Regions from separate parts of the Clostridium moutaii genome, predicted to be linked through region 2. Evidence: riboswitches for the same ligand, from Rfam matches in the RefSeq annotation. Region 2 holds a riboswitch; each other region holds the start of a gene.

Region 1 (8,292 bases), on a different contig from region 2:
TATAAATCCTCTAAATGATACTCTGGCAGATATAGCCCTTGGCGGAAGCTATGAACTTCCAAAGGCAAAGCAGATAGTTAATGTGGACAGCAAAACCCTTGATAAATATGTGGGTAATTATAAGCTTCAGGGAAATCTCGGAAATGTCTCCATAACAACTGATGGAAAAAATCTCTATTTTGAACAGAACAGCAGCGGTGAAAAATATGAATTGTTTCCTCAGTCACAAAATGAATTTTTTCTGAGAATAGCGGATGTAAGTCTCAAATTCAACATTGACAGTAAAAATGCAGTTACAGGACTTGAATTATACCAGCTGGGATTTGATGTACACGCTGACAGATCGGAATAAGAAGGGACAAACAGGGGTCTGACCCCCTTACAGAAAATGTAAGTGGGCCAGACCCTAACTTGTCCTCTAAAGCAATTTCAAAATATCTTCTTTCATCTTCAAAAGTTTCTGTGAAAACAGCCTGTTTTCTCTGTCGTCCCTGTTAAAATCCACTGCTATCTCTTTTTTCACCCTCCCTGGTTTTGAAGAGAGTACATATATTCTGTCTGAAAGCACAATGGCCTCCTCAATGTCATGAGTTACAAAGAGTATACTCCTGCCAAGCTTCTCCCTCATGCTTAAAATCCATTTCTGCATCTTTCCTCTGGTTATGGAATCAAGCGCGCCAAAGGGCTCATCTAAAAGCATCACTTCCCTGGAAGAGAGAAAAGTTCTCAAAAAACTGGCCCTCTGTCTCATTCCACCTGAAAGCTCATAAGGATATTTATTTTCATAGCCGCCCAGCCCAAATATGTGAATGTATCTTTTTGCATCTTTTCTCGACTGTTTCTTATCCCTTCCCTTTATGTCAAGGGGCAGCACCACATTTGAAAGTACAGTCTTCCAGGGCAGGAGTAAATCCTTCTGCTGCATGTACCCTATATCATCCTTTACAAAAACCCTGCCTGTGTCTTCATGTATGAATCCCGTTATTATGTTGAAAAGTGTACTTTTTCCACAACCGCTGGGTCCAAGGATGGAGACAAATTCTCCTTTTTCAAGATACAGGGATATATCTTGAAGTATTGTTTTGTCTTCAAACCTCTTGCACACATTTTCAAGTTCAATCATTACTTCATCACTGTTATTTTGGCAGGAATTCGTTTGTGAATGCATCACTTGTATTTAACTCCTTTTTTATAAGACCTTTGTCCTTTAAAAATTTGGCATAACGCTGCCATACTTCGGATTTCATAACTCCCCATCTAGGTGCATCCGCCACATACTGCTTAGCCATATATTGTTGACTTTGCACAGCAAGATTTTTGTCTATCTCAGGTGCATATTTCAAAAGTATATCTGCACTTTCCTCAGGGTGCTTTATAGAGTATTCATATCCTTTTGCAGTAGCTGCCAGGAATTTTTTTACCTTTTCGGGATTTTTGCTTATAATCTTGTCACTGCTTATAAGAATAGGTGTATAGTAGTCAAGAGCCGGATCCAGATCTTTAACAGGTATATAATCCAAATCTTCACCTTTCAACTTTGCCTGAATTCCAGTCCATCCTTCAAAAATCCATGCAAAATCTATATTCTTTTTTGTAGCTGCAAAGAAATCGTCATTTCCAATATTCACTATTTTAACCTTGCTGAAGTCCCCTCCGTCTTTCTCCATGACAGCTTTAAGTACTGCTTCTTCAGAAGGCGATCCCCAGCCTCCGTATACTTTTCCTTCAAAATCCTTGGGAGTTTTTATGTTCTTGCTTTTAGGTGCGGCAAAACCTGACGTATTGTGCTGAATTATAGTGGCAATAGCCTTTACAGGAAGAGGATTGTCACTTGTAAGTGCATAGGTGACATCCTCCTGATAACTGACTCCGAAATCACCTTTCCCAGCTGCTATGAGATTTGTGACGCTTCCCTCGGAAGGCTGAACTATTTTGACATCCAGTCCTTCATCCTTATAATATCCTTTATTCAAGGCCACATACAATCCAGTATGATTTGTATTCGGAGTCCAGTCCAATATTACAGTTGTCTTGTCTAAGGAATTTGATGTTTCCTTTTTATCATTTGTCCCGCATCCGTCCAATGCCAGTACGATTGTAAAAATAGCCAGTATTAAAAATATAAATCTGCTTTTTTTCATTATTATCCCCTCTTATTTCCAATGTATTATTTTTTTGCCTATAAAGTCTATCATATAGATTATTGCAATGCTCACTGCAACAATAACCAGAATTGAGGCAAATACCTTGTCCAGCTGATAGGCGTTTTTGGCCCTCACCATGTATACACCTATTCCGCTGTCTCCCCCCAGCCATTCACCTATAATTGCAGCCATTATCATGTAAGTTGCGGCAATCTTCAAACCTGAAAAAAAGTTGACCAGAGCATAGGGAAGTTTTAGATGGTAAAATATCTGTAATTTTGATGCCTTCATATTATGGAACAGATTTATGTAGTCCATGTCTATTTTTTCAAGACCATCTACAAGGCTTACAACTATGGGAAAAAAGCATACCGTTATTACAACTATTATCTTGGGAAGTGCTCCAAATCCGAACCATATTATAAAAAGCGGTGCTATGGCTATAGTGGGAACTGTCTGGGATATTAATAAAATAGGATAAAGTGATTTTTTGACCACATGAAAACTGTCCATTATTATAGCCAGTACAAAAGAAAATACTATGGATATGAAAAATCCTATAAAGGATTCATAAAGCGTGGTTTCCGTATTTTCCATTATATTTTTAAAGTCCGAAGCAAGAGTCTTTATAATATCCCATGGAGAAGGAAGAATATAAGGCTGTATATACTGAAAGCTCACTATTATCTGCCATAAAACCACAACTGCTGCTATGGTAACTACCGGGTATATCTTATCTTGAATATTTTCTGATTTTTTCATTTTAAACACCTTAAATTCATAATTTAAATCTGTTAAAATTGCTGGATATTTTGTCTTTAACCTCTTCATATTGAGTCCCTTTTATACTGGAGATCTTTTTTACAATATTTTCAACTTCACAGGGGTATCCATACTCTTTATTCACCCATTCAAGAGAAGTGGGTCCGTCTGTTTCGGTCAATATTCTATCCATGGGAAGAATCTTCACTATTTCATCTGTAAGCCTGGAATACCCTATATCAACACTTATGGTAAAATAGCATCCCAATTTTAAAAGTTCTTTAAGAGTATCCACCTTTCCGCTGTACCAGTGAATTATAGGTGTTCTCAATTTATAACTTCTTATATATTCCAGTATTTTTTCTTCCGCTCCCTTGGTGTGAATATTTACTATCTTGTCATAGTATTTTGCCCTGTCCAGAAAGTATTCAAATACCCTGCCCATTTTGGGATATTTTTCACTCTCCAAAACCCAATAATAATCAAGACCTATCTCTCCTATGGCCCTGCACTCCTTGACATAACCGTCAAAGCCATCAAGATCACCGCAATTTTTATATGCTTCCCAGGGGTGTATTCCAAAACAGGGTATTATATTTTCATTTTCTGCACTTATCTTTTTTGTGAAAATATAACTTTTCAGATCCATGGAACATCCCAAAGTCACGATATCATCTTTTTCTATGATATCAAGTGCTTTTTTTAAGTTCTTGCCATAAAAATCCATGTGATTGTGAGCATCAACAAACATCTAAATTATCCCCCTATAAAACTTTGACAAAAAATAAAAGCACTATTTATAAATAGTGCTTCAGGATACGAATTGTAAAGCGGTTTCCCTACGTCGGAGTTACCCGAATCAGGTTCAAAGGGTTAAAGCTTTCACTTTTCTCAGCCGTCACGGCACCCCTGACACTACAGACAATATTAGATTTATTACATTATTATATTATCACTTATTTATAAATATGTAAATATTTTATGTACACATTCACAATTTATTTATCCAATTTGTCAATTGCATCATGTTTTAGTATATAATCGGAATATCCAAGCTGATTTAACACATCCTCCTCATCCTTCTTAAGGCTGCTGTTTTCAGGTATCCTTTTTCCGGTCTTGACATTGTAGTACACATCATCCTGGGAGGAATAATAATAATTTTTATCTATAAAAGAACCATTTCTAAATATAATCCTCTGACTATTGGGATTGAAAAGATCTTTCCCAAACATATCTTTTCCGGGAAGATCAAATAAATTACATACTGTAAGGTATATGTCCATTTCACCCCCATAGGTATTATTCACACCTTTTACCGATTCATCGGGAAAATGTATGAGAAGAGGCACTTTCTGAAGTTTTTCCCAGTTCACATCAGAAGTAGAACTCATATTTAAAAATTTGAACAGCTGCTGCTCTTTGTCCTTAGGTATTGCATAATGGTCACCATAAAGCATTACAACTGAATTTTTCAGTGTTCCATTTTCATCAAGTTTATCCAAAAACATTCCCAGCTGCTCATCTGTATAATGTATGGCCTGCAGATAATTTCCAATAAGACTTCCTTTTAAATTTCCCACATCAAAATTACCATATTTATCCACAGCATCGTAGGGGAAATGACTTGTGAGTGTTATTAAGAAAGCATAATAGGGTGATTTCATATTGTTCAATTTTACAAGTGACTGATTTAAAAAAGATTTATCACTTAATCCCAGCCCTATGGATTCATCTTGCCTATAACTTTTTTCACCGTAAAAATCATCAAATCCAAAGCGTTTGTACATTATATCCCTGTTCCAGAAATTTTCCCTAAAGCCATGAAATGCTGCTGTACTGTAGCCATTGTTTTTGAAGTTTTCAGGCATTGCCTGGAATTTATTTCCTGAATATAGAAAATAAACTGCTCCCGCAGGAGCTGGATACATGGAATTATTGGTCATGAACTCTGCATCGGAAGTACCTCCTGCAGCTACCTGATAGTAAAAATTATCAAAATACTCGGATCTCTTCACCCACCTGTTTAAATTTGGAGTTATCTCCTGTCCATTTATGGAAGCATTTATTACAAATTCCTGAAGAGCTTCCACCTGTATCATTATCAAATTTTTTCCCTTTACAGATCCCTTTAAGTTTTTATTATCCGATTTGTTTTTATCCATAAAATCATCTATGGTATCAACTTTTTCTTTAGAAATAGGTGCCAATTTAGTTATATTGGCAGAAATTGAATTGTAAATATCCAGACAGTGGTAATTTAAAATACCTAGTTTTCTGGTTATGTATACCTTATTGTACATTGTACTCAAAAGTCGTGGCTGCTCCTTGGACAGATTATAAAAGCTTTTAAAATCCGTCAATACCCCCAAAAAAAGAAGTACTACAAGCACTGATATCCTGTAACTTATGGAAATATCAGTTTTTCTGCTTCTAACACACTTATTTATAAACGGCACTATAAATATAACATCAAAAAAGTACAGAAAGTCTTTAAAATTCATCAAATCTGCCACACTGGATTTTACTGCACCCAATTGAAATCCGCTTATAAGTACAGGCAGGGATATAATATCCTTAAAATATCTAAAATAAATCAAATCGCTTACTATAAAAGAACTGATTATGATGTTCAATATATAGAGCATTTTTGAACGTACTTTTGTTTTAAAAATAAAGGATATGGAAACAATAATAATTACCGAGGCAATAGTTGGAATAAAAAGTGATTCAGTTTTTATATATCCTGTTTCCAAATGCCTGCCATATACTAATATTTTAAAAGTTACACATATTATAAAAAAGATTACATCTAAAAAATTCAGCAAAAATAAATTTACCCTATTCATATTAAATATCCTCGATTATCCAAATTCATATAACACTAAAATTATAAAACTAATCCACAAAATTGTAAAACAATATGTGAACAATAATGAAAGATTTTTTTATACCTATTTACATAGATGCCATAGTGTAGCATAATATATTTGTTATGGAAAGGTTAAAAATAACAAGGAGGTATGTATTTAATGGACGAAAAAGATGAAAATAAAAATGAGCTCTCAGTAGATGAAGATGCAAAAAAGCAGTTTCTAGAAGAACTTAAAAATAAAAATATGGAAGAAAAGAAAAAATTAGAGGAAACTAAAAGGAAAGAAAAACAGGAAAAAGAAGAACAGCTTAAGAAAACAAAAGAGCAGGAGAAACCAGAGGAATCCGGTCAGGAAGAAGAGGAACACCTTGAAAATACTAAAATTGACAATATTAAAGAGGAAAGCAATAAAAGTGATACAGTAGATGAAAAAAGTTCAGATGAAAAAACCTCTGATAATAGTTCTGGTTCTAAGAAGAAAAAAAGTTTGGTACCTGGCAATTTAAAATCTTCTATTATAGATACAGCTGTCACAGCTGCAATTTCATTAGCATGTCTATATTTATTTGATCTTATTTTGAGACTGTTGTTTGGATGTTATATAGCAGATATGAAAGGTATGTTTATAATAGTATTTTTAATAGTATTGATCTTATATCCTGTTATAATGAAAAGCTGCAAGTTGAAAAAAACATTAGGTGAAAAATTTTCTAGGACATCAAAAGGAGAAGATTAAAAATTGAAAAAGGGAAATGAGTATGAATTTTACATAAAAAAATTACAGTTTCCGGCTATGGGAATAGCAGAAGAAAATGGAATAAAGGTATTGATAAAAAATGCTGTTCCCGGTCAAAAAATAAAAGCACAAATTACAAAAAAAAGAAATAAACATGCAGAAGCCAAGATGCTAGAAATAATTGAAAATGTAAGTTATGCAATAAATCCTACTTGTCCCCATTTTAATCTTTGCGGTGGATGTAATTTTCAATTTATACCTTATAATATACAAGTTGAACTAAAAAAGCAGCAGGTTCTGGATTTGTTTGAAGAATCCTCCATTGAAAATTTTGAATTTATGGGTATAGAAAAAAGTCCCGAGGAATTTCAATACAGAAACAAAATGGAATTCACTTTTGGAGATTCACAAAAGGGCGGCATTCTGAACTTGGGCATGCACATAAAAGGAAAAGCATTTGACATTGTAAATGTGGATAATTGTAAAATAGTAGATGAGGATTTTACACTGGTGCTAAATAAAATTGTAACCTACTTCAGGGAAAATGAATTACCCTATTACAGGGTACGGAGTCACAATGGATATTTAAGAAATTTAGTGATTAGAAAAGGCAGAAATACAGGAGAAATTCTAATAAATATTGTAACAACTTCTCAAACTGAATTTGATTTTAGCCAGCTCACTAAAATATTAAAAAACCTAAATTACAAAGGCAGGCTAATGGGCATACTCCACACTACAAATGACAGTTTATCAGATGTAGTTAAAATAGACTCAATGGAAATATTATATGGAAATAATTATATAATAGAGGAAATTTTAGGTTTGAAGTTTAAAATTTACCCCGAGTCCTTTTTTCAGACCAATTCCAAAGCCACTGAAAGGCTGTACAGTATAATTAGAAGTTTTCTTGAGGATGCCTCTTCAAAAACAGTTTTTGATTTATACTGCGGTACTGGAACCATAGCACAAATACTATCCCCTCATGTAAAAAAAGTAATAGGTATAGAGCTCATAGAAGAAGCAGTAAAATCTGCCAATGAGAATACAAGATTAAATGGAATAGAAAATTGTAGATTTACAGCCGGAGACGTAGTACATGTAATGGAAACTTTAAAGGATAAACCTGACTTAATAATATTGGATCCGCCAAGGCCTGGAGTCCATCCCAAGGCACTGAAACAGATTATAAATTTCAATGCTCCAGAAATAATTTATGTATCCTGTAATCCCAAGACACTTGTCCGGGATTTAAATACACTAACTGCCTCCGGATATAGATTGGATAAAGTAAAGCTTATGGATATGTTTCCCCACACCCCTCATGTGGAAACGGTTGCTAAACTGGTTAGAAATGATGATCTATAGTATTTTCATCTTAAATCATCCCATAATATATTGTATAATGTAATTATCTTATATAATAGTGGAGGAATAATCAAGATGGAAGTAATATTGGATTTCGATTTTAAATTAAATAAGGCTCAAGTAATACAGACTATAAAATCCTATGGTAAAATACTGACAGATGAAGAAATGGAAAGCTTATATAATAAGCTTCTTCCCATAGTATATGAAACAATAGAACCAGTAGGTATATTTGATATACAAAAGAGAGAGGAAAACTTTAATTTTAAAATTATAAAAGATTATAATTACATAGTGTACTGTATTATAACTATTGGAGATACCTGCAGCAAAAAAATAAATGAGTTTTTTTCTTATGGAAACATGAAAGAAGGTATGGTAATGGATGCTATGCTCACTTCCTATCT
Region 2 (8,292 bases):
GGCACTCCATGAGGTATCACTATGATTTTATTTTCAGGTATATTGTATACCTGATTTAAAATTTTTATAGAATTTTCTCCCATGGTAATAATTTTTTTGCTTTTGCTGCCTAATATTTTTAATATATCCCTCTGCTTTTTGTTTGGTTTTGACAATATGGTATGAAAGGTTGCTATAAAAGGAATTTTTAAGCTGTTTATAAAATCCAATAGGTATTCTCCGCAGTCCCCGCCGTATATTCCATATTCATGTTCTATTACAACTAAATCCATATTGGAATTATTTATCAAGTTTGCAAGGTGGACATAAGCCTTCCTGTCAAATTGATCTAAAGTAGACCATATATCTTTTCCATATTTATAGTTTTCATCGTTGATGGCAGCTATTTTATAATTATTAGAAGGAAATTTATCTCCCAAATTTTTAACTAAATCAGCGGTAAATGTGGCTATTCCACATGCCCTGGGGGGATAAGTGCTTAAAAAGATTACATTTTTACTCAATGGTATCACCTCTTTAGTTTTTTATATAGCAAGTAGATTGTTATCATAATTATTTGAAACATAGGCTGTATTAAGCAGATTACAATATTTATCTATAGTGCAATTCGAGCCTATTACTGAGTTTGTTATATTCGCATTTTCATTTATTTTTACTCTATCCCAAAGTATACTTCTACTTATGTTACTCATTTGATTTATATGACAATTGTCCCCTATAACTGCATAAGGACCTATTTGAGCACCAGCTCCAATAATAGAATTGTTCCCTATAAACACCGGTCCTATTATTTTTGCATGGGGATTTATTTTTACATTGTTGTTTTTAAAAATTATGTTTTTTATATCCGAAAGATTATTAGCTTTTTTAAACTTATTGCATCGGCTGTGGAGTATATCTACATGTGCTTGTATATATTTCTTTAAGGTTCCGACGTCAATCCAGTAGTCATTGTATTCATAAGCTGCCATTTTATAATTTTTTTCAAGCAGTAGAGGGTAAACGTCTCTTTCTACAGAAACTATTTTGTTTTTAGGTATTTCCTTAAAAACATCTGGTTCGAACACGTAAACTCCGGCATTTATCCATTTCGAATTTGTTTCTCCCTCCTTAGGTTTTTCTTTAAAGGCATTTATATAGTTATTTTCATCAAATTCTATGACCCCATATTGAGAGGGATCTTTAACTTTTGTCATAGCTATGGAAACCGCGGCTCCCTTTTTTTTGTGATATTGCACCAAGTCTCTATAGGATATATCATCTACTATATCAGAATTCAAAACTATAAAAGTATCATCAAAAAATTTCTCGGAGTTTTTTATGGCACCCCCTGTGCCAAGAGGCATATCTTCAGAAACATAATCTATTTTTATCCCTAATTTTGAACCATTATCCAGATAATTTTCAATGTAATGCGATTTATAACAAGTACTTAGAACTACTTCAGTAACTCCGGCTTCTTTTAATTTTGCTATCACTCTTTCTATAAGCGGTTTTCCCATAATTGGAACCATGGGTTTTGGTAACTTATCTGTTAGAGGTCTTAATCTGGTACCTTTACCCCCAGCTAAAAGTAATGCTTTCATGTTGATTCCTCCCTTATGTTAATTAAATTTCTTATATTGAATAAACATTCTTATTTTAAAAAGAATGTTATTTGCCAAATAGGTCTAATTATTGTGTATATGCTAAATAGAAATTATATTATATTCATGAATATAATTTTTAAGGTAATATTTTATAACTATTGCTGAGCCCTATATAAAAAATAAAAGATCAGTTTGAGATATGAATTTGCAAATGTGAAATTAAGAATATTTTAAATTACCATGTATTATTAGCATTCACTGCCATGAATTGCTAATAAACCTATTGTAGTATAATATTATTATTATGTCAACATAATTCTCCCAATGAATTATATATAAAATTACTTTAATGTAATTAAAATCTAAAAAAATAATGTTATAATAGAATAGAAATCGGTATTATATGCGTATGACTAAATTATTAAATGGGGGATTTTTTATGAAAAAGAAAATGGGTATATTTATTATGGCACTAGTACTTATAATATCAACCTTGTTTGCGGTAGGATGTTCTAATAGCTCTAATAATACTGCATCCCAGACTAAAAAAGAAAAAATTAAAATTGCGGCTTTGAAAGGACCTACTGGAATGGGCATGGCAAAACTTATGGAGGATAAAGAGAACTACAGCATAACTTTGTACGATTCACCAGATCAGATAACATCCAAGCTTATAAATGGAGAATTGGACGGCGCAGCGGTGCCTTCAAATTTAGCATCAATTTTATATAATAAGACAAAGGGTTCAATTAAACTTGTGGGGATAAACACTTTAGGTGTTTTATACATTGTAGAAAATGGCAATGCAGTGAAAAGTATAGCTGATTTAAAGGGGAAAACCATTTATTCAAGTGATAAGGGAGCCACTCCGGAATTCATATTAAATTACATATTGAGAAAAAATGGTCTGGAACCTGGAAAAGATGTAATTATTGATTATAAAATGAATCACAGTGATCTGGCAGCAGCAGTAGCGGCTAAGAAAGTGGACTTAGCAGTACTGCCGGAACCTTTTGTAACTACAACTAAGATGAAAGACAGTAGTTTGCAGGTGCCTATAGATTTAACCAAGGAATGGGATAAAGCTTCCAATGGACAAAGTAAGCTGGCTATGGGAACTATCGTATTTAGAAAGTCTTTTATAGATAAAAGGGGAAAAGATTTAGATAACTTTTTAAATAAATACAAGGAATCCGTGAATTTTGTAAATTCAAAGAAGACAGAGGCTGGAAAACTAATGGAAAAAGATGGCATAATTCCGAAGGCTAAAGTGGCAGAGATGGCCATACCAAACAGTAATATAGTATTTATAAGTGCAAAAGATGGAAAACAAATTCTTCAAAAATTTTATGAAGTTTTATATGAAAGTGATCCAAAATCTGTTGGGGGAAAGATACCGGATGAGAATTTCTATTACAGTGGAACCAAAGGTAATTAAAAAATTATTTATATTAATATTCTGGTTGTCTATATGGGAGTTTTGCTCCATTTTTATAAATAATTCACTTCTTTTACCATCACCTTTTGAGGTAATAAAAACACTATTTGTTTTAATGAAAGAAGCTTATTTTTGGAAAAGTGTTTTTAGCAGCATAATAAGGGTAATTTCAGGAATTTTGATATCTGTAATTGTAGGCATTGTGCTTGGTGTAGCTGCAGGTCTCAACAAATTTATAGAAGAAATTCTAGATCCTCTTATAATTACAATGAAGGCAACTCCTGTTATGTCCATAATTATTATAGCTTTAATTTGGTTTACTTCATCTTATGTGGTTATTTTTACAGCTGTCCTAATATGTTTTCCAATAGTATACACAAATGTAATTCAGGGAATAAAGTCTGTGGATGAAAAGTTAATTCAGATGGCAAATGTATATAAGGTTAAAAAAAAATATTTATTAAAAGATATATATCTTCCAAGCATAAAAAATTATATTGTGTCAGGTATACTCATGTGCCTTGGAATTGGCTGGAAGGTTTCAGTTGCGTCAGAAGTATTGAGTACACCTAATTACTCCATAGGATTAAATCTTTTAAATTCTAAAACAACTCTTGAAACTCAGGAGCTGTTTGCATGGACTATTGTAGTTGTAATACTGAGTTTTATGTTTGAAAAGATATTTAAACATTATTTAGATGTAAAAAAGTAATTTCTAATATGAAAATTTAAATTGCGTAAGTATAGAGGAAGGTAGCTTGCATGGAAAATGATGATAAATATGAAGTTATGATTAGAAATTTAAATAAGTCCTATGGGGGAGTGCCTGTATTTACAAATTTAAATGTGAACTTTCTAAAAAACAAAATCACAGTGGTACTTGGACCCTCAGGTTGTGGCAAAACCACTCTTTTAAATATTATAAGTGGAATTGAAAAAGATTATAGTGGACAGGTGGATTTGGAGAGCAGCAGGCTATCTTACATTTTTCAGGAAGATAGATTGATTTCACATCTTACAGTGTACGAAAATGTGGCCTTTGTATTGAAGTCAATAATGAGTAAAATTGAGGTGAATTTAACTGTAAATAAATTTTTAAGCATGGTGGAATTGTCAAATTGCAAGAGTAAATTTCCAAGAGAATTAAGCGGTGGTATGAAGAGAAGAGTTGCACTTGCCAGGGCCTTTGCCTACAAAAGTGATTTGCTTTTAATGGATGAACCTTTTAAAGGCCTGGATGATAGATTAAAAGGTGACATAATAAAGAAATTTTTATCACTTTATAGGGAAAATAAAAGAACAATTATACTGGTAACTCATGATAAAGAAGAAGCAAGTGAGCTAGGTCATATAGTTTATTCGCTGGAGTGAAATGCAATAGAAATATTGATTAATTTCAATTATTGTAGTAATATAATTGGTGTTTATGTAATATATAAAATTAAATACTTTTATATATCCCGGGGGGGCTGGTGCTACCGGCTGAGAGTAAGGATTAAATCCTTAGACCCTATTTATACCTGATCTGGTTAATGCCAGCGTAGGAAGAGGCCACATGTAATTTAGCGAGTAAAGGTACAAACCTCTTCAGAAGGTTGTACCTTTTTTTATGAAAATAATTGTGAATTGAAAAAGGGGGATTATATGAAGACATCTATAAAATTGTATGACAGTGTAAAGGACATATGGGATTCTTATTATCAGCATCCTTTCATAAAAGGGATAGCAGATGGAAGTTTGGAGATAGATAAATTTAAATTCTATATGATTCAAGATTATATATATCTTTTGGATTATGTAAAAATATATGCTCTTGGAGTGGTTAAATCCAATGAGGAGAGTACGATGAGGGGCTTTTCCAAAATGGTGGATAATATATTAAATGGGGAAATGAATATACATAGGACTTATATGAAGAGACTTGGCATTGGGAAAAAGGATATAGAGAATACCAGAGCTTCCATTGAAAATATTTCATATACAAATTATATGTTGTCAGTGTCTCAGATGGGTGATTTAATGGATTTGACTACTTCACTTCTAGCTTGTATGTGGAGTTATTACTTAATTGGAAAAAAACTGAGCAAAATAGATGGTGCCGCCCAGCATGAATTTTATGGACAGTGGATAAATGGATATGCATCAGAGGATTATGAAAGGGAAACCGAGTGGATAATTGATCTGCTTGATCATCTAACTGAGGACATATCGGAGAAGAAATTTAAAAAATTAAAGGAAATTTTTATAAATACCAGTGAATATGAGAGAATGTTTTGGAACATGGCATATAAAAAGGGGATGTAATCGTGCTGGAATTTAAAAATATAAGTTTTAAATATGATGAAGATCCTGATTTCATAATAAAAAATTTGAGCTTTACTGTGAATAAAGGTGAATTTATAAGTATAGTAGGTCCCAGCGGATGTGGCAAAAGCACTGTGTTCAGACTTATTTGCAAATTGGAAAGGCCTTTTGAGGGAGATATATTTTTAAAAAATAGAAATATTAATGCTTTGAAAAAAGGATACATAGGATATATGCCTCAAAATGACCTTTTAATACCCTGGAGAACTATACTTCAAAATTCTTCACTGCCTCTTGAAATCAAAGGTGAGGATTTAAAAAAAGCAAGGTATGAAGCTGAAAAAATACTTAAGGCCTTTGGACTTGAAAAATACAAGAATAAATACCCGAAGGATTTATCAGGAGGCATGCGTCAGAGGGTTTCTTTTACAAGAACTCTTCTTACAGGAGCGGATATGCTTCTTTTAGATGAACCTTTTAGTGCGCTGGATGCAATAACAAGACTTTCCATGCAGGAGTGGCTTTTAGATAAATGGTCAAATTTAAATAAAACGGTGTTGTTCATAACACATGATGTAGAAGAAGCCCTCTTTTTATCAACAAAGATATTTATAACAGATGGAAGTCCCATAAGAAAATTTAAAGAAATAAAAGTGGATTTAAGTTATCCCAGGACAAGAGGTATGCTTGATAGCCCTGATATGTTAGAAATAAAGGGAGAGCTTATAAGTGAATTGAAAAAGGGGGTAAGGTTGTGAAAAAATACAGATCATCCATAATAATATGCCTGTTATTTTTTGCAGCCTGGGAGGGAATTGCCAGATATATAGATGCCATGTATATACTTCCCTCTCCTACGGCAATTGTAAAAAAAATATGGGAACTGAAAGACATTCTATTTTTGGTTCACCTTCCGGCAACTCTTCTTGTAACTTTTGAGGGACTTGGAATATCCATAATATTTGGAGTGCTCCTTGCTGCTGCCATGAATATTAGTGAAAAGGTGCAGAGAGCTCTTTATCCAATTGTAATTGTAACTCAGACAGTGCCCATAACTGCACTTGCACCTATATTTGTGCTGTGGTTTGGATATGGAATATGGAGTAAAGTACTGGTAACCATACTCATAACTTTTTTCCCCATAACAATAAATGTATATGATGGGCTTCGTTCAACAAGAAGGGATATGGAGGAACTTCTATTTACATATGGTGCCAGTAAAAAGGATATATTTATAAAATTGAAGTTCTCAGCAGCACTTCCTTATTTTTTTTCTGCTCTTAAGATAGCAGTCCCGCTAAGTGTGGTAGGTGCAGCTATAAGTGAATGGCTGGGAGCACAGGCTGGTCTTGGATATTTCAGCAAGAGAATGATGACACAACTGGATGGTGCCGGAGTTTTTGCCCCTATTGTAATATTGTCTGCAGTTGCACTGGTTATGGTTAAAATTATAAGTGTGCTTGAAAATAAAATAGTAAAAGGGAGGAATGAAGTGTGAAAAAAATAAAAATTTTAGCTTTTATGATATCAGTTTTAATGCTGGTTGGTTTAACGGGATGCGGCAGTAAATCATCCCAAAGCGATAATGGCAAATTGGAGAATGTGGATTTGGTGCTTGACTGGTATCCAAATGCCATACATACTTTTATATATGCAGCTATTGAAAAGGGATATTTTAAGGAAGAAGGGCTTAAGGTAAATATCAAATTTCCATCAGATCCTACAGACCCGCTGACTCTTCCAGCTGCAGGAAAAGCAACGCTTGGAATCTATTATCAGCCGGATCTTGTAATCGCAAGGGCTAACCAGGGAGTACCCGTAAAATCAGTTGGGGCAATAGTGCATACTCCACTTAATGTCATAATAGCTTTGAAGGGAAATAATATAAATTCTCCAAAAGATCTTCAGGGAAAGACTGTAGGTTATTCGGGAAATCCATTGAATACAGAATATGTAAAGACCATGGTTAAAAAGGATGGGGGAAATCCGGACACTGTTAAAATGGTGGATGTAGGATTTGATCTTTTATCATCCATGGTAACTAAAAAGGTGGATGCAACTACGGGAGGCCTTATAAATCATGAGGTTTTAATGATGCAAAATGAAAATCATCCTGTAAATTATTTTGATCCTTCAAAATATGGAGTGCCAAATTATTATGAAGAAGTATTTGTAACCAGTGATAAAACTCTCAAGGAAAAACCCGAAACCATCAAAAAATTTATGAAAGCCGCCCAGAAGGGATTTGAATATACAAAAAATAATCCAGATAAATCATTGAAGATACTCATGGACAATCAACAGAAAGGCAGTTTCCCACTTAAAGAAGCTGTTGAGGAAAAGAGCCTCAGTATACTTTTACCTAAAATGGAATCAAAAGATGAGCCTTTTTTAAGTCAGGATAAAAGAGTATGGCAGAACAATATAGATTGGTTAAAAAAACAGGGACTTCTAAAAAAGGATGTAAATGCGGAAGATTTTTATGTGAATGTTCTAGATTATAATAAATAGTCATTGTGAACTGTGCTGTGATAAAGCTGTACTTAAAGATCAGGATATATAAGTATTTATCCACAACTTTGAAGAAACTGAGAGTGCAGCTTTGAATAAAAAATAGAGAGATTAAATTCTCTCTATAAAAATTTAAACTAGATTATTTGCCATATTTATTAAGCAACTTTTCCAATTCCTGTGCTTCCAATGCAGATCCCTTTGCAAATTGTTTAAATTTTTCATTGATTTCTTTATTATCTATTTTCTTTGAGTACTCTTGAAAGTCTCTTACATTTTCCTGTACATCAAGAAGCTTATTTTTTATCATATCTTCTGTTGTTAAATCCATCTCATTCCCACCTTTCCATTAATATATTTTGTAAGAATTAATGATTTTATTCATATTTAGCTTAATAAAATTGAGTCTGTATTTCATGTTATTGAATATATTCTGTATTATTTAATAAC
Region 3 (8,292 bases), on a different contig from region 2:
TCAACCTCACCATGTACATCTTCTCGCCTTGGTGCAATTGAGTCCAATTCATCTAAAAAAATTATACTTGGTGATCGACTTTTAGCCTCTTTAAAAATTTCTCGCAGTTTGGCCTCACTTTCCCCATAAAACTTATTCATTATTTCCGGTCCATTTACATGGACAAAATAAGCCTTTGTCTCAGAAGCTACTGCTCTGGCAATTAAAGTTTTTCCTGTACCCGGAGGACCATAAAGCAATATACCTTTAGGTGGCTCAATACCTAATTTTTTAAACACATTTGGATATTTTAAAGGTAACTCCACAATTTCTCTTATTTTTTGAACCTGTTCATTTAATCCACCTATGTCTTCATATGTAATTCTTGATCCAGTAGTGCCAAGCTCTGGTTGTACAAAAATAATATCAGTTTCCTTATTCACTTTGACAACTCCCGATGGCGCTGTTCCACTTACAAGAAAGCCACGCTCGCTGCTGCCAAAAAGGATTAAGGATAATTCATCTTCACAGATCATTGGCATTCCTCTCAATATACTCTTTATTTCCTCTTCATCTTCTTGTGTCCAATCAGAAAAGTTTTCAAGTGGAGAAAGTACCACCTTGCGTGCTATTTTCACTTCAGTTTTACTCACTGTTACTTCATTGTTTATTCCCACACCAGCATTGTGTCTAATTATCCCATCCATCTGAACTAATGGACTACCGTAAATATCATTAAAAGATGGATAAACCTTTGCTGCAGTAGTTCTTTTACCTCTTATGCTTATAACATCTCCAGTATCCACGCCTAATTGTTCCATATCCTCTCGATTTATTCTCACAATACCCTTACGAGAATCCTCCACTAACCCTTCTTTAACTTTCAATTTAACAGAATTAAGCCCAGCCATTTTATTTACCTCCTGGTGTTCTAGAGCGAGTATCAATTATATCAAATTATAATTAATGGTATACGGTATACCATTAATCAATAATGTATACCTTTTACCTATTATCCTCACTGATTATAATAGAATCAATGTAAAATCAAATTTATTCTTGTGTCAATATGGTATACGGTATACCATATTGATATAAGACTATTGCCTTTATTAATTCCATTAACAACTATATGTTTATATATTATCTGTAACTCTCACAGTGTAAATATTAACTTTTCCAATTTTTATTATATCACCCTTTGATATTAATTTCAACAAATTTTCAGAATATTTTTAGAATATTTTTAGTCAGTATTTAATCTCCTATATATAAAAAACCACAATTCCACTATAATTATTTTCATCAAAATACATAAGCATTACAGCATAATCAATGCTTTTTATCTGCATAAGCCATTTTAAGAAATATTTCTCCGGATTTTTCCGCATGCTTTTTCATGGCCTCATAGGCAGCTGAACCATCATGTTTTTGTAAAGCATCAATTATTTCATTATGCTCTAATACTACTTCTTCAATTCTACCAGGTTTAGTGTAAGTTAAATGAGTGAATTTATTGACATATTCACAAAGTGTGTTTATGAAATAATATAAATGAGGACTATCCGCCGCTTTCCAGATACATTCATGAAATTTTTTATTCAACGAACTCAGTTTTCCATTGTTTCCCTTTTCGCATTCATCTGATATCTGGTTAATAATTGAAGTTAGATAATCTAATTCCTTATTACTAATTTTCACAGCTGCAATACTGCAGCTCAATGCTTCCAGTGTAGTTCTAATAAGCTGAATTTCCTCAATATCATCCTTACTAAACCCCGAAACCACTACACCTTTACGTGGAATATAGGTTACCAGCCTTTCATATTGGAGTTGACGAATTGCTTCGCGTACCGGAGTCCTGCTTATTCTCAACTGATCTGCAATATTACGTTCCACTAATCGCTGACCTGGTTCCAATTTTCCGTCCAATATTGCATTTCGCAAAATAGAAAATACCGAATCTCTAATATAACCCCTGTTATCAAATCTTATGGGTGAAAATTGATATTCCACTTGCATTACCTCCCTCAAAACTTTTTAATTAATTCTATATAATTAATTATAATTCCCCCAGTATATTAAATGCAAGTGAAATATAATATACCATTTATTTCAAATATAAAATTCATTACTATATTCTTTCTTGTAATCAATAGATTGATCCTGAATGAAAAAATCTGTATATAAAATAATTATGATGATAAAATTGAAATTATTCCTAATCTATAAAAATATCTTTAATATGAGAGTTCATTTTTATATTAAAATACTTAAAAGCGCTTTGAATAGAATATTCAAAGCGCTTTTAAGTATTTATGTATAATTATTATGGTGCCGGAGGCGGGAGTCGAACCCGCATGATATCACTATCGACGGATTTTGAGTCCGTTGCGTCTGCCAATTCCACCACTTCGGCATGTAACAAAGATATAATATCATAAATATTATTTAAGGTCAAGGGGTAGTTATAAAATCCAAATTTGTCCTATTTCTTAGAATAATTTTAAAAATGAATTTTATTTTCATAATACATTTGTATTTTAAAATAATATATGATTTTTACTAGACTATTTATATATTTTTTTAAATAATATAATTTAAATCTAAAATAATTGTTAATTCACAGAAATTTGAAATAGTAGTTGTGAATAAATAAAAAATATGATACTATTTATTTAAGAATATTCTAAATAGTGTATGATGACTAACGGAGGTGACTTAAATTCAATCAAATATTTTTTATTACTTATTATAGAGTCTATCTAACTACTAAGGAGGAATACTATGAGTAAAAAAGATGCGTTAAATGAAAATCTCGAACGTGGTCTAGAAGAACGTCATATTCAGTTAATTGCCCTAGGCGGAGCAATTGGTGTAGGTTTATTTCTAGGATCTGCTACTGCTATTCAAACGGCTGGACCGGCAATTCTATTCGTTTATGTTATAGCTGGGTTTGCTATGTTTATCATAATGAGGGCCTTAGGTGAGCTGGCAACTTCCTATCCTGTTTCTGGATCCTTTAGTGCCTATGCCAACGAATTCATAGGACCATTGGCAGGTTACATGACTGGATGGACATACTGGTTCATGTGGGTGGTAACATGTATGGCCGAAATTACCGCGGTAGGTGTATATGTTAAATTCTGGATTCCAACCATGCCCCAGTGGATACCTGCTCTAGCAGCACTTGTTGTAATGACATGTGTAAATTTAATTGCAGTAAAAGCTTATGGTGAATTTGAATTCTGGTTTGCACTTATTAAAGTAGTTACAATTATTGCAATGATAGTATTGGGTCTACTTATGATTGTATTTGGTCTTGGTAATGGCGGAAAACCTATGGGGATTTCAAATTTATGGACACATGGCGGATTTTTCCCTAAAGGAGCATTTGGACCAGCACTGGCAGTAACAATGGTTATGTTTGCTTATTTGGGTACAGAGCTTATCGGTGTTACAGCAGGAGAAGCAAAGAATCCCGAGAAAACGATACCATCAGCTATCAATAAAGTATTCTGGAGAATATTGATATTTTATGTAGGAGCACTTTTTGTAATAATGTCACTTTATCCGTGGAATACCCTTGGTACAACTGGAAGTCCTTTTGTTTTAACTTTTAGTAAACTGGGTATATCAGCAGCAGCAGGTATAATAAACTTTGTAGTATTAACTGCGGCATTATCTTCTTGCAACAGCGGCATTTTTAGTACCGGACGTATGCTTTACAATCTTTCCCTGCAGGGAACAGCACCAAAAGTATTTGGAAAGCTGGGTAAAACTCATGTTCCAACTACTGGTATTATAGTTTCTGCATTTTTCCTTTTAATTGGGGTCGTCCTTAACTATTTAGCTCCTGGGAAGGTATTTACTTATGTAACAAGTGTCGCTACACTTGGTGCGATTTGGGTTTGGGGAATAATTTTAATAGCTCAGATGAAATTTAGAAAGAAACTTAATCCAGATCAGGTGAAAAAACTGCATTTTCCAATGTTTGGCTATCCTTATCTAAACTGGATTACCCTAGCATTTTTGGCTTTTGTCGTTGTAATGTTGGCTTTTAACAAAGATACTATGATTTCTCTTGTTGTAGGAGCTATCTGGTTCGTACTTTTATTTGCTTTTTACTTTATATTTGGTTTAAACAAGAAAAGTGCTGATTCTAAAGATCCAAATCCTGGGCAATCAGATTCTGGACAAGAAATTCTAGGAAAATAAAATTAATAGTAAAAGTTTTTTATAATTATTTTTTCTTATTATTAACAAATTTAATTTACAAATTTTTATTACTGTAGTACAATAAATTTAAAAATAGGATAGTTTGTGGGGGTGCTCTGTATAGCTGAGAAGAGATATTCTCTAACCCTTTGAACCTGATCCAGGTAAAACTGGCGTAGGGAAGCAATTTCACATAATTTTTGATTTTTATTAGGTGTATGCTTTTCCGCATACACCTTTTATATTTATCCGATGGCTACCATTGCTAACATCCACAGCTTTTTCAAAGCGGGAATGATAAGCAATGTTGAACCCTGGAATCACTTTATAAATATAAATCAGAGGTGTTTTAGATGAAAAAAGTATTGACAATTGCAGGCTCTGACAGCTCAGGCGGAGCCGGAATACAAGCCGATTTAAAAACCATGAGTGCCCTTGGTGTATACGGCATGAGTGTAATAACTGCTGTTACAGCACAAAATACAGTGGGAGTACAGAATGTACTTGATATAAGTCCTGAAATTGTAGAGGCTCAAATAAGATCTGTATTTGATGACATTAAAGTAGATGCAGTAAAAATTGGAATGGTTTCAAATAGCAAAACCATATCTGTAATAAAAAAGCTCCTAATAGAATATAAGGCTAAAAATATAGTACTGGATCCAGTAATGATATCAAAAAGTGGGTATTTCCTCCTAAAACCTGAAGCTGAAACAGCCATAAAAGATATGGTAAATATTGCAGATATAGTAACCCCGAATATACCGGAAGCGGAAGTTCTAACCGGATTAAAAATTAAAAGTGAAAGTGAAATGGAAGAGGCAGCTTTTAAAATAAAAGAATCAGGTGTAAAAAATGTATTTATAAAAGGAGGTCATAGATGTAATGACGCCAATGATATTTTACTCTACAATAATAAAATACTTACCCTGAAAGGCCACAGAATAAATACTAAAAACACACATGGAACTGGCTGCACTATATCTTCCGCCATAGCCTCCTATCTGGCTAAAAACTATACCATCGACAGAGCAGTAGAACTATCAAAGCAGTATATAACTAAGGCAATAGAAAATTCATTTCCCATAGGCAGTGGCGTTGGCCCTGTAGGACATTTTGTTGAAATTTATAAAAAAGCTGGTATACCTTTTCAATAAATATAAATTACAATTAATATATTAAAATTAAAGGAGGTTAAAAATTGAACAATTCAAATTTAGACAGAGTAGCAAAAACATTATCAGAGGTTAGAAATAAAATGCCTCTTGTCCATTGTATTACCAACTACGTTACCATAAACGACTGTGCAAATATTCTTTTATCTTATGGCGCTTCGCCTGCTATGTGTGAAGCCTATGATGAGGTTTTTGATTTTGTCAAATTATCATCTGCCTTATATGTAAATTTAGGGACTCTCAATAAAGAACAAGAAGAGGCTGCAATTTTAGCCAGTACTTCTGCAAAAATCCATAATATCCCTGTAGTGTTAGATCCTGTAGCTTGTGCTGCTATTCCAAAGAAAGTCCAAGTTATAAATAGGATACTCCAGGTTGGAAAAATTGATGTTATAAAAGGTAATATAGGAGAAATTAAATTTTTAGCAGGACAATCTTCCAAGGTAAAAGGTGTTGATTCTTTAGACACTGGAGAGGGAGCTTTAGAGTGCTGCATAGCCTTATCCCGTAAATATAATTGCATAGTTGCCGCCACTGGTAAAAAAGATTTCATAACAAATGGCGAAAATAGTGCCATAATTGAAAACGGAACAAAAATGTTAACTAAAGTTACCGGATCAGGCTGCATGGTAGGTGCTCTTTGTGGCGCTGCCTGTGGAGCTTCCGAAGATAAATTTACAGCTACTGTAAGTGCCATACTTTCAATGAATATAGCTGGAGAAGAAGCTTTTAAAATAGCCACTGCCCCTGGAAGCTTCAGAATTAAACTCATAGACTGCATATATGAATTAAGTGAGCAAAGATTAAAAGAAGGTGCAAAAATAACATGGAAATAGATTATAGTTTATATCTTGCTACAGACAGAAACCTATTAAAAGAAGATAACTTATCCAAGGCTGTAGAAGATGCAATTTTAGGTGGTGTTACTCTGGTACAGCTGAGAGAAAAAGACATTTCTTCAAAAGAATTTTACAATATTGCCTTGGAAATCAAGAAAGTCACCACTCATTATAAAATCCCTTTTATAATAAACGACAGATTAGATATAGCTCAAGCTGTAGATGCAGATGGTGTACATCTTGGTCAAAGTGATATTCCCCTAACTGCTGCCAGGAAAATATTAGGTAAAGATAAAATAATAGGTATATCTGCCGGCAATGTAGAAGAAGCTGTAGAGGCAGAAAAAAATAGTGCAGATTACATTGGAATAGGCACCATATTCTATACTGGAACTAAAAAAGACATAGATATTCCTATAGGTATAGAAGGGCTCCGTAAAATATACAATAGTATAACCATACCTGCCGTTGCCATAGGAGGTATTAATGAACATAACTTCAAAGACATATTGTCCACAGGAGTCGACGGCATTTGTGTAATATCCGCCATTTTAGGAAAAAGCAATATAAAAGCTGCTGCCCAAAGTCTCAGGCAATATTAACTAAAAAATACTAAATACTGAGTAAATTATATCCTGTCTTATAATTTGCTCGGTATTTTTTATATTTAATTATTATCCTTCCTCTAGATTTATCAGTTTACAAATTTATCACGGTAAATTATAATATTTATTGTAATTATAATTTTAATGGGAGGTAATAAAATGAAAAAAAGGTTAGGTGTTTTAGCCCTTGTGGCTTTTCTAGTGGGAACAATGCTTTCAGGATGTGGACAAACTCAGCAGACTGATAAATCCTGGGATGATATAAAATCAAAAGGTGAGTTTGTAGTAGGTCTGGATGACAGCTTTCCTCCAATGGGATTTAGGGATTCCAAAGGACAAATTGTAGGATTTGACATAGATATGGCCAAGGCAGCAGCAAAGAAAATGGGGGTGAAGGTGGTCTTTAAACCCGTAGAATGGGACGGTATTATTCTCAGTTTAAAAAACAAAGACATAGATGTTATATGGAATGGTCTAACTATAACAAATGACAGGAAAAAACAGATATCCTTTTCAAAAGTATATCTTCAAAATAAGCAAATAATTGTGGTAAAAAATGACTCCAACATAAAAAACAAGAAAGATTTATCAGGTAAAACTGTAGGGCTTCAACTGGGAAGCAGCAGTGAGACTGCATTGAAGTCAGATACTGCCACTTCTAAATCCTTAAAAGAGGTCAGGAAATATTCAAATAATACTGAAGCCCTACTGGATTTGAATCAAGGTCGTATAGATGCTGTTGTAGTGGACGAAGTTGTCGGGAGGTACTATTTACAGAAAAAACCTGGATTATATAAAATACTTGATGACAATTTTGGAAAGGAAGATTATGGTGTTGGCATTAGAAAAACTGACACAACCTTTGAAAACAAGTTGAATGAAGCACTGGATTCTATGAAAAAAGATGGAACCGCAGATAAAATATCCCAGAAGTGGTTTGATAAGGATATAATTGCAAAATAATTGGTTAGGATGTGATTTAATTGGTTGATCTTATGGATATTACAGGATTTATATTAAAGGGAAGTTTAATAACTGCAGAATTATTTTTTATAACTGCTATATTCTCAGTACCTCTTGGATGCATAGTAGCAGTAGGAAAAACATCTAAGATCAAACCATTAAGAGCTTTACTGAGTTTATACACCTGGATCTTCAGGGGAACTCCTCTGCTTTTACAGTTATTTTTTGCTTACTTTGGTCTTCCTGTAATTGGAATAAGATTATCCCCTTTAGCTGCTGCCAGCATTGCTTTTACTATAAATTACGCTGCATATTTGGCGGAAATATTTAGAGCCGGCATTGAATCCATAAATAAGGGTCAATACGAAGCTTCCAAGGTTTTAGGAATGAATTATTATCAGACTATGACAAAAATAATAATTCCACAAACTGCTAGAAATGTACTTCCTCCTGTATGTAATGAAAGTATAAATTTAATAAAGGATTCTGCTTTAGTTGCAACCATTGGAGTGG
Region 4 (8,292 bases), on a different contig from region 2:
AAAGGGAAGGACACATTAGTTATAATGTAAAAAAAGCTATTCAACTGGGAGTGTCTCCTGTTAAAGCAGTCAAAATGGCTACTTATTATCCTGCCAGGTTTTACGGGCTTAAGAATTATGGAGCTGTTGCTGCGGGCTATACGGCAGATATTGTAGTTTTAAAAAATCTAAAACAGGTTAAAATAGACTTTGTTCTAAAATCTGGATATGTTGTGGATGACGATTATCTATCTTTATTTCAATATGAAGTTAAAGAACCAGAGATGTTGAATACAGTTATTTTTAAACCTATAACTAAAGAAAAATTAGTATTAAAAAGGGAAAAGAAAAATCATGTAATGGAAATTGTAAAAGAACAATTGACAACGGAACATCTTTTTGAAGAAATTCCAGGCAAAGGAGATGTTTTTATACCAAATGGGGAATACACCAAACTCTGTGTGGTGGAGCGGCATGGAAAAACTGATCATGTAGCTGTGGCCCCATTAAAGGGATTTGGAATAAAAAATGGAGCAATCGCAACTACAGTATCTCATGATTCCCATAATATTATAGCTGCGGGTGATAATGATGAAGATATTATGATCGCGGTGAATTATTTAAGGAAATTGCAGGGAGGATATGTCATTGCCTCCGATGGAAAAGTAATTGAAAGCCTTCCTCTTCCTATTGGAGGGTTGATTAGCAATTTATCAAGCAGTGCAGTGCAGAAAAAGACAAAAACAATGATTGGCATTGCCAGAGAAATGGGAGTAAATCAGGGAATTGATCCTTTTATCACACTGTCTTTCATGGCACTTCCCGTTATTCCAAAAATTCGTCTTACAGATAAAGGGTTGCTTGATGTGGAGAAAATTCAATTGATAAGACAAGGTTAACCTTTGGACTTGTATTTTAAAGCTTTATATTTTTAATAATATTTTTAATTTACATTATAAATATTATGTAAATTAAAAATAAATATAAACCAAAAAGCCTACCAAATAAAATCATTATAAAAGAACCCTGAATAATAATCCAAGGTTTTACAAACGGAATAATACTTTATAATAGAGATATTAAATTTTATTTTTTATATATTGTATGCAGTTATAAAGCTAAAGTTACAAATTAAATATAGAAATGTTTTGGAGGAGATATTATGATATTTAATGCCTTATATAATCCATATAAAACAACAAGACAGGCCTCTTATGGGAAAAATGGAATGGTAGCCACATCTCAGTCTTTTGCAGCAGAAGCCGGATTCGAGATTTTAAAAAATGGAGGAAATGCAGTAGATGCTGCCATTGCTACAGCAGCTGCTTTAACGGTATGCGAGCCAACTTCCAATGGAATTGGAGGAGATGCTTTTGCAATAGTGTACCATAATGGAAAACTTTACGGATTAAATTCCAGCGGACCATCTCCAAAAGGTATATCCATAGATATTTTAAAAAATAGAGGATATAAGGAAATGCCGAGGTTCGGCTGGGCTCCTGTAAATGTTCCGGGGATTCCTGCTGCCTGGTCAGAACTTTGGAAAAACTTTGGAAAACTTTCCTTTGAAAAGCTTTTAGAACCTGCTGTAAGATATGCAGAAGGTGGGTATCCCGTCACACCTACTGTAGGATGTCTTTGGGAAAAATCATATAGGGAGTTTAAACAAAATTTAAAGGACAATGAATTTAAATATTGGTTTCAAACTTTTGCACCTAAGGGAAGAGCACCTAAAATAGGAGAAATAGTAACTTTAAAGGATCATGCAAGAACATTAAAGATCATAGCTGAAACTGTGGGAGAAGCCTTTTACAGGGGAGAACTGGCTGAAAAGATAGACAAGTTTTCAAGGGACACCGGTGGGTACATAAGAAAAGAAGATTTGGAAAAATACCGGCCTCAGTGGGTAAAGCCCATAAGCATTAATTACAGGGGATACGACGTATATGAAATACCTCCTAATGGTCAGGGTATAACTGTTTTAATGGCATTGAACATATTAAAAGGATTTGAATTTAGAGAAAGAGACTCTGAAGACAGGTATCATAGGCAGATGGAAGCAGTAAAATTGGCTTTTGAAGATTCTTTAAAATATGTTACCGATGCGGAAAAGATGAAAATCAATATAAAGGATTTATTATCGGAATCTTATGCAGAAGAAAGGCGAAAGAAAATAGGAGAAACTGCTTTTATGCCCGAAGTGGATAAAAGTATGAAGGGAGGTACCGTTTATCTTGCTACTGCAGATGGTGAGGGAAACATGGTATCTTATATACAGAGCAATTACATGGGGTTTGGTTCAGGATTAGTTGTGCCAGGAACAGGTATCGCCCTACACAATAGGGGAAATAATTTTTCATTTAATCCTGAACATATAAATGCCCTGGAGCCTGAAAAGAGGCCTTATCATACCATAATTCCCGGATTTTTAATGAAAGATAATAATCCAGTGGGTCCCTTTGGAGTTATGGGAGCATTTATGCAGCCTCAGGGGCATGTTCAGGTATTGATGAATTCTATTGATTTTGGACTAAATCCTCAGGCGGCATTGGATGCACCCAGGTGGCTCTGGACTTATGGAAAGGATATAAGCCTTGAACAGCAGTTTCCTTCTTATCTGGCAGCAGATCTATATACAAGGGGGCATAATGTAAATTATGATATTGATACCGGTGTATTTGGAAGAGGGCAGATAATATGGAAAAATGAAAATGGAGTTTTGGTTGGTGGAACAGATTGGAGAGGTGATGGTACTGTATATTCCTGGTAGGAATAATATCAGCAGCTGTGTCATATATTGAAAAGTATATACTATATAATGTAAACACAAGAGCCTACTATAATTAATCATAAAATTTAAAGTAGACTCTTATATTTTAAAAGGATTATTTATGCTTGTGCAGAAAGCATAAACAACTTCACTTTGGCCATGAGAATCTACAAAGTTCATTCCCTGATAGTAGGTATACTTATGTCTTTAATAATTTTTATTTTAGCATGTGCTTTAGATTTAGTTTTCATGAATAACAAGTTCTAGAACATCTGGGCGTGAATAATGGCCTGTTCCATCAAATTCCATACGGCTAAGTGGAACCTGCTCCATATCGATGTCTACATAAATAATTTCTTCCTTATCCCATACAGGTTCTGTGACGTAATGTCCAAATGGATCGACAATGCAGCTACCGCCAGTAAGAACACCGTCTGGTAATTTTGCTATTTCATCCGGACAATGGAAGATATCAGGATACATATCTTTTGTCACATATTGATTGACATTAATTACATAACAGTGTCCTTCTATTGCTATGTGACGTATTGTGGTTTGCCATTCTTCATTGTTGTTTGTGTTAGGTGCAAGATAAAGTGTAACTCCTTTCATATAAAGAGCTACACGTGCCAAAGGCATATAGTTTTCCCAACAGATCAAACTACCCATATTTCCCCAGGGAGTATCAATGATAGGAAAGGCACCTTCATTACCGTCACCCCAGATGAAGCGCTCTGCACCGGTTGGTTTTAATTTACGATGCTTGCCGACAAGCTTTCCTTCCGGTGAGAAAAACAGATTAGTACAATAAAGGGTACAATTATTGATATCTCTTTCTGTGATACCAAGACTGACATAGGCATGTACCTGACCGGCTGCTTTGGCGATGCGGTCTGTATCAGCACTTGGTACAATGACAGAATTGTCGTAATAAACTTTCCAGTCTTTTCTACCCTCCTCGGTACGACTGCCTACGGTAAAGCCAAAGGTTATTCCATATGGATAGCAAGGAACAAAAGATTCCGGAAAGACAATCAGATTGGCACCTTGCTTTCCGGCTTCAAGAATTTCCTGAACAACTTTATCAATGGTTGCATCCTTATTAAACAGAACAGGTGCTGCCTGTATAAGAGCAACTTTACAATCTTTTTCTAATTGTTTCATAATAATACCTCCTATTTTTTAATAATTATAGCATATAAACTAAAGGATTACACTGCTTCTGTGCCTCTTATAAGTGATTTTGTTATAGATTAACAAGATATTCATACTGCTTTTATTTGGTAATGAAATTCTTAACTTTTGAATCAAGCTAAAATTTCTCAATCTAATGCTCAAGTTTAGTATGTATAATTCTTCTAAGTTAATATAAACTTGACAAATATAGAATATTATTTCATAATTTATATAAAATAATAAAGTATTTATAAAATTAAATATTATATCTATTGCAGGGGTGCTTAAATGCTGAGATGAAAAAAATTCGATCCCTTTGAACCTGATCCAGTTAATACTAGCGAAGGAAGCAATTATTAAATAACTTCTTTACATTTTTTGTGTAGAAGTTTGTGAAGCTAATTTTATTGAGCATGTATGCAATAGATATATTGTATGCATGCTTTTATTATTTAAAATTTTAATTTATAAGGATAAGGAGAGGTATAAGATGAATTATACAACACAGATGGATGCAGCTAGAAAAGGTATAGTAACAAAAGAAATGAAAACAGTAGCTGAAAAAGAAAATATGGATATAGAAAAATTGATGAAATTAGTTGCAAGGGGAAAGGTGGTTATACCAGCTAATAAGAACCATAAGAATTTGAACGCTGAAGGTGTAGGTAAAGGATTAAAAACCAAAATAAATGTAAATCTTGGAATTTCTAAAGACTGTAATAATATAGAAGAAGAAATTAAAAAGGTAAAACTTGCTATTGATATGAAGGCTGAAGCAATAATGGATTTAAGCTGTTTTGGTAAAACTCAAGAATTTAGAAAGAAAATAGTTGATATATATTTTGGTATGATTGGAACAGTTCCTATGTATGATGCTGTTGGATTTTATGACAAAGAATTAAAGGATTTGACTGCAGAAGATTTGTTAAATGTTGTAGAAACTCATGCGAAAGATGGTGTAGACTTTATGACTATCCATGCAGGTATAAATAGGGAAACAGCAAACATCTTCAAGAGAAATCCAAGACTGACTAACTTGGTATCAAGAGGTGGAACTCTGCTTTTTGCGTGGATGCAGTTAAATAATAAAGAAAATCCATTCTATCAGCATTTTGATAAAGTACTAGATATATGTGAAAAGTATGATGTAACTATAAGCTTAGGAGATGCATGTCGTTCAGGTTCAATTTGCGATTCTACAGATGCAAGTCAAATTAAAGAGTTAATGACTTTGGGAGAACTTGCAAAAAAAGCATGGGATAGAAATGTACAGGTTATGATAGAAGGTCCAGGGCATATGGCACTAAATGAAATACAAACTAATATGATGCTTGAAAAGAAACTATGCTATGATGCTCCATTTTATGTACTTGGACCTATAGTTACGGATGTAGCACCAGGTTATGATCATATTACAAGCGCTATAGGAGGAGCTATTGCAGCATCTAGTGGAGCAGATTTTTTGTGCTATGTAACACCAGCAGAACATTTAAGACTACCTGATTTAGATGATGTAAAAGAAGGAATAATTGCCACTAAAATAGCTGCTCATGCAGCTGATATTGCAAAGGGAATTAAAAATGCAAGGAAATGGGATAATGAAATGAGTAAAGCAAGGAGAAATCTTGACTGGAATAAAATGTTTGATATTGCTATAGATCCTGAAAAAGCAAAAAAATATAGAGAAAGTTCAAAACCTGAGGATGAAAAAACCTGTACTATGTGTGGAAAAATGTGTGCAGTTAGAAATATGAATAAAATAATGAATGGGAAGAACATAAACATTCTAAGAGATGATGATTAGATGATTGATATTGATAAATTTAAAGAAGAATATGGAGAATACTGTCTAATTTAATAATGAAAGTGTAAAGAATTTTGGGACTGTAATTAAATTTGTGTAAATTCAAATTTGATTACAGTCTTTTTAAATGCACAAATGGTAATAATATCCATAGATATACTCTAGAAGCAATGAACCTCAATCAAAAATTCTTATGTCAACAACATGAAAACTCCGATCCTATTTGTAATTATTATTGCACATATTAATAAAGTATTTATGAAATTGAAGGTTATCAGTTAACTCAGGGTGGAAGGAGGTTGCTAACATATTAAACTGTCTTACGGCCACAATGTTTTCATTAACTTTACATAATACATGTACATCATCATTCACTTTAGTTATATAAGGAGCCCTGATAAATACCAATGGTATTTTTTCGGTGCAAACTTCATTTATTTTTTTTTGTATTAAAAAGCTATTGATTTGACTTCCGTAAGCATTTCTTTTAACAGTTATATCCATTACCTGCATATGCCTTACCACATCATTTTCAATATTTTTTGCAAGAAGTATCATTCCGGCACAGGTTCCCCATACAGGAAAACCATTTATTATTTTTTCTTTGAGTTTATCAAGAAGACCTGTTTTCTTTAGTAATTTACCAATAGTTGTACTTTCCCCGCCTGGAAGAATAATTCCATCCAAATTCTCCAGTTCTTCAGGTTTTCTTACTTCAATCGTTTCACAATCAAGGTCTTTTAAATGATTAATATGCTCTATTACTCCACCTTGAAGTGCAAGTACACCTATTCTCATTTTACCAGCCTCTTTCTTCAAATCTGTTAGTTAATTCACTGCAGTTTATACCAACCATTGGTTCTCCAAGATTTTCTGATACTTCAGCAATAATTTTAGGATCATTATAGTATGTTGTTGCCATAACTATTGCTTTAGCTCTCTTTTCTGGATCTCCTGACTTAAATATCCCAGAACCAACAAACACTCCTTCAGCTCCTAGCTTCATCATAAGTGCTGCATCAGCAGGTGTAGCTACTCCTCCTGCAGCAAAGTTAACTACTGGAAGCTTTCCGTTTTCCCAAACAAACTCTATTAGATTAAAAGGAGCTCCAAATTCCTTAGCTATAGTCATTAACTCATCTTTTGGTGAATTTTTAACTCTTCTTATATCATCCATTATGCATCTCATATGAGTAACAGCTTGAACTACATCTCCAGTACCAGCTTCTCCTTTAGTTCTTATCATAGCTGCTCCTTCACCGATTCTTCTTAAAGCTTCACCTAAGTTTCTTGCACCACATACAAAAGGAACATTAAAGCTTGTTTTGTCTACGTGATATTTATTATCAGCAGGAGTTAGAACTTCGCTTTCATCTATAAAATCAATTCCAATAGTCTCTAGTATTTCAGCTTCAACAAAATGTCCTATTCTGACCTTTGCCATAACCGGAATAGATACTGCTGCTTTTATCTCTTTTATCATCTTCGGATCAGACATTCTTGAAACTCCACCCTCTTTTCTTATATCTGCAGGTACTCTTTCAAGTGCCATAACTGCACAGGCTCCTGCTTTTTCAGCAATTATAGCCTGTTCAACATTTACTACATCCATAATTACTCCGCCTTTAAGCATCTGCGCCAAGTTTTTATTTAATTCATATTTTGACATAAATACAACTCCTCATTTATTAATTTTTTTAAATGATTATATCATGTACATTACAAAGTTCAAATGTAACGATACAATCATTTAAAAATGCCCCTCATCTCGGATAGATTTTTAACCATTATTTTTTCCATTAATTCTATTAGATTGAATAAGTTTAAGGCTTAATCTCGTTAAACTTAGATTTAGTAAAAAAAGATGTTCAATCTGAACATCTTTTTTGATGTATTTATTAATTTTAATGGGAAATGTCGCGAAGCAGTAGAGTTTTATGCAGAAGTTTTTGAAACAGAAAAGCAGTAAATTATGTCATTTTGAGATACTCCAGCTGATTCAGAATTTACTATTCCGAATGAAGCAAAAAATTTAGTTACTACTAAAATTATGACGGCATGACAGAAAAAATTATTATCTTTAAAGTGACTAACTAAAAACAATAAACTATATTTATAGGGTTTAAGTAGTATAATTGAAAGACAGAAATTACTACAGAATTATATCCTATAGTAATTTCTGATCCATGGACTTTATTAAGAATGTTGCCTATTGAATTCTTCCTTAATTGCAGTAAGCTTGTTTTTATCTGTCAGCAGAGTGAGCCCTGTGAGAGCCAGTGCTTTAATTCCAATTAACAGAGCTTCATCACCTTGTTTTGATATTGCCGCCTCACGAAATTCAGGAGTATGTCCTACTAGTTTGTCATCACCGATTTTTATATGGGGGTGAATAGTCGGAACAACATGGCTTACATTACCTGCATCCGTGGAACCAAGGCCTTCAGGTATTTTATTATCCAAATTAATTCCAAGTAATTTAAGATTGTCTGCAAATACTTCATCAAATTTACTATTTAGTAGGAAATTATCTATTTCATTTTGAAAAAAGCTTATGTTGACT

The links. Region 2 has a riboswitch for thiamine pyrophosphate ahead of tenA (thiaminase II). Riboswitches for the same ligand answer to the same signal wherever they lie in the genome.
Region 1: another riboswitch for thiamine pyrophosphate. It lies ahead of AB8U03_RS01635 (TatD family hydrolase); the one in region 2 lies ahead of tenA (thiaminase II).
Region 3: another riboswitch for thiamine pyrophosphate. It lies ahead of thiD (bifunctional hydroxymethylpyrimidine kinase/phosphomethylpyrimidine kinase); the one in region 2 lies ahead of tenA (thiaminase II).
Region 4: another riboswitch for thiamine pyrophosphate. It lies ahead of thiC (phosphomethylpyrimidine synthase ThiC); the one in region 2 lies ahead of tenA (thiaminase II).

What each region holds. Positions count from the first base shown of each region.
Region 1 covers NZ_JBGEWD010000001.1:302,910-311,201, forward strand. The annotation lists gene AB8U03_RS01615 (serine hydrolase) at 1-352, shown strand, start outside; gene AB8U03_RS01620 (ABC transporter ATP-binding protein) at 419-1,168, opposite strand; gene AB8U03_RS01625 (ABC transporter substrate-binding protein) at 1,137-2,141, opposite strand; gene AB8U03_RS01630 (ABC transporter permease) at 2,154-2,906, opposite strand; gene AB8U03_RS01635 (TatD family hydrolase) at 2,923-3,657, opposite strand; TPP riboswitch at 3,725-3,827, opposite strand; gene AB8U03_RS01640 (LTA synthase family protein) at 3,905-5,755, opposite strand; gene AB8U03_RS01645 (RDD family protein) at 5,939-6,517, shown strand; gene rlmD (23S rRNA (uracil(1939)-C(5))-methyltransferase RlmD) at 6,521-7,885, shown strand; gene AB8U03_RS01655 (5-methyltetrahydrofolate--homocysteine methyltransferase) at 7,961-8,292, shown strand, end outside.
Region 2 covers NZ_JBGEWD010000009.1:73,686-81,977, reverse strand. The annotation lists gene AB8U03_RS10645 (glycosyltransferase family 4 protein) at 1-503, opposite strand, end outside; gene AB8U03_RS10640 (sugar phosphate nucleotidyltransferase) at 525-1,586, opposite strand; gene AB8U03_RS10635 (ABC transporter substrate-binding protein) at 2,029-3,027, shown strand; gene AB8U03_RS10630 (ABC transporter permease) at 2,990-3,739, shown strand; gene AB8U03_RS10625 (ABC transporter ATP-binding protein) at 3,790-4,398, shown strand; TPP riboswitch at 4,480-4,591, shown strand; gene tenA (thiaminase II) at 4,672-5,331, shown strand; gene AB8U03_RS10615 (ABC transporter ATP-binding protein) at 5,334-6,089, shown strand; gene AB8U03_RS10610 (ABC transporter permease) at 6,086-6,829, shown strand; gene AB8U03_RS10605 (ABC transporter substrate-binding protein) at 6,826-7,842, shown strand; gene AB8U03_RS10600 (hypothetical protein) at 7,985-8,173, opposite strand.
Region 3 covers NZ_JBGEWD010000007.1:47,226-55,517, forward strand. The annotation lists gene AB8U03_RS08730 (AAA family ATPase) at 1-890, opposite strand, end outside; gene AB8U03_RS08735 (GntR family transcriptional regulator) at 1,312-1,995, opposite strand; tRNA gene AB8U03_RS08740 (tRNA-Leu) at 2,312-2,398, opposite strand; gene AB8U03_RS08745 (amino acid permease) at 2,767-4,197, shown strand; TPP riboswitch at 4,295-4,397, shown strand; gene thiD (bifunctional hydroxymethylpyrimidine kinase/phosphomethylpyrimidine kinase) at 4,551-5,354, shown strand; gene thiM (hydroxyethylthiazole kinase) at 5,399-6,208, shown strand; gene thiE (thiamine phosphate synthase) at 6,199-6,813, shown strand; gene AB8U03_RS08765 (amino acid ABC transporter substrate-binding protein) at 6,976-7,779, shown strand; gene AB8U03_RS08770 (amino acid ABC transporter permease) at 7,800-8,292, shown strand, end outside.
Region 4 covers NZ_JBGEWD010000005.1:20,845-29,136, forward strand. The annotation lists gene ade (adenine deaminase) at 1-878, shown strand, start outside; gene ggt (gamma-glutamyltransferase) at 1,142-2,749, shown strand; gene AB8U03_RS06655 (carbon-nitrogen hydrolase family protein) at 2,990-3,913, opposite strand; TPP riboswitch at 4,192-4,291, shown strand; gene thiC (phosphomethylpyrimidine synthase ThiC) at 4,416-5,729, shown strand; gene pdxT (pyridoxal 5'-phosphate synthase glutaminase subunit PdxT) at 5,949-6,527, opposite strand; gene pdxS (pyridoxal 5'-phosphate synthase lyase subunit PdxS) at 6,529-7,398, opposite strand; gene AB8U03_RS06675 (M20 family metallopeptidase) at 7,926-8,292, opposite strand, start outside.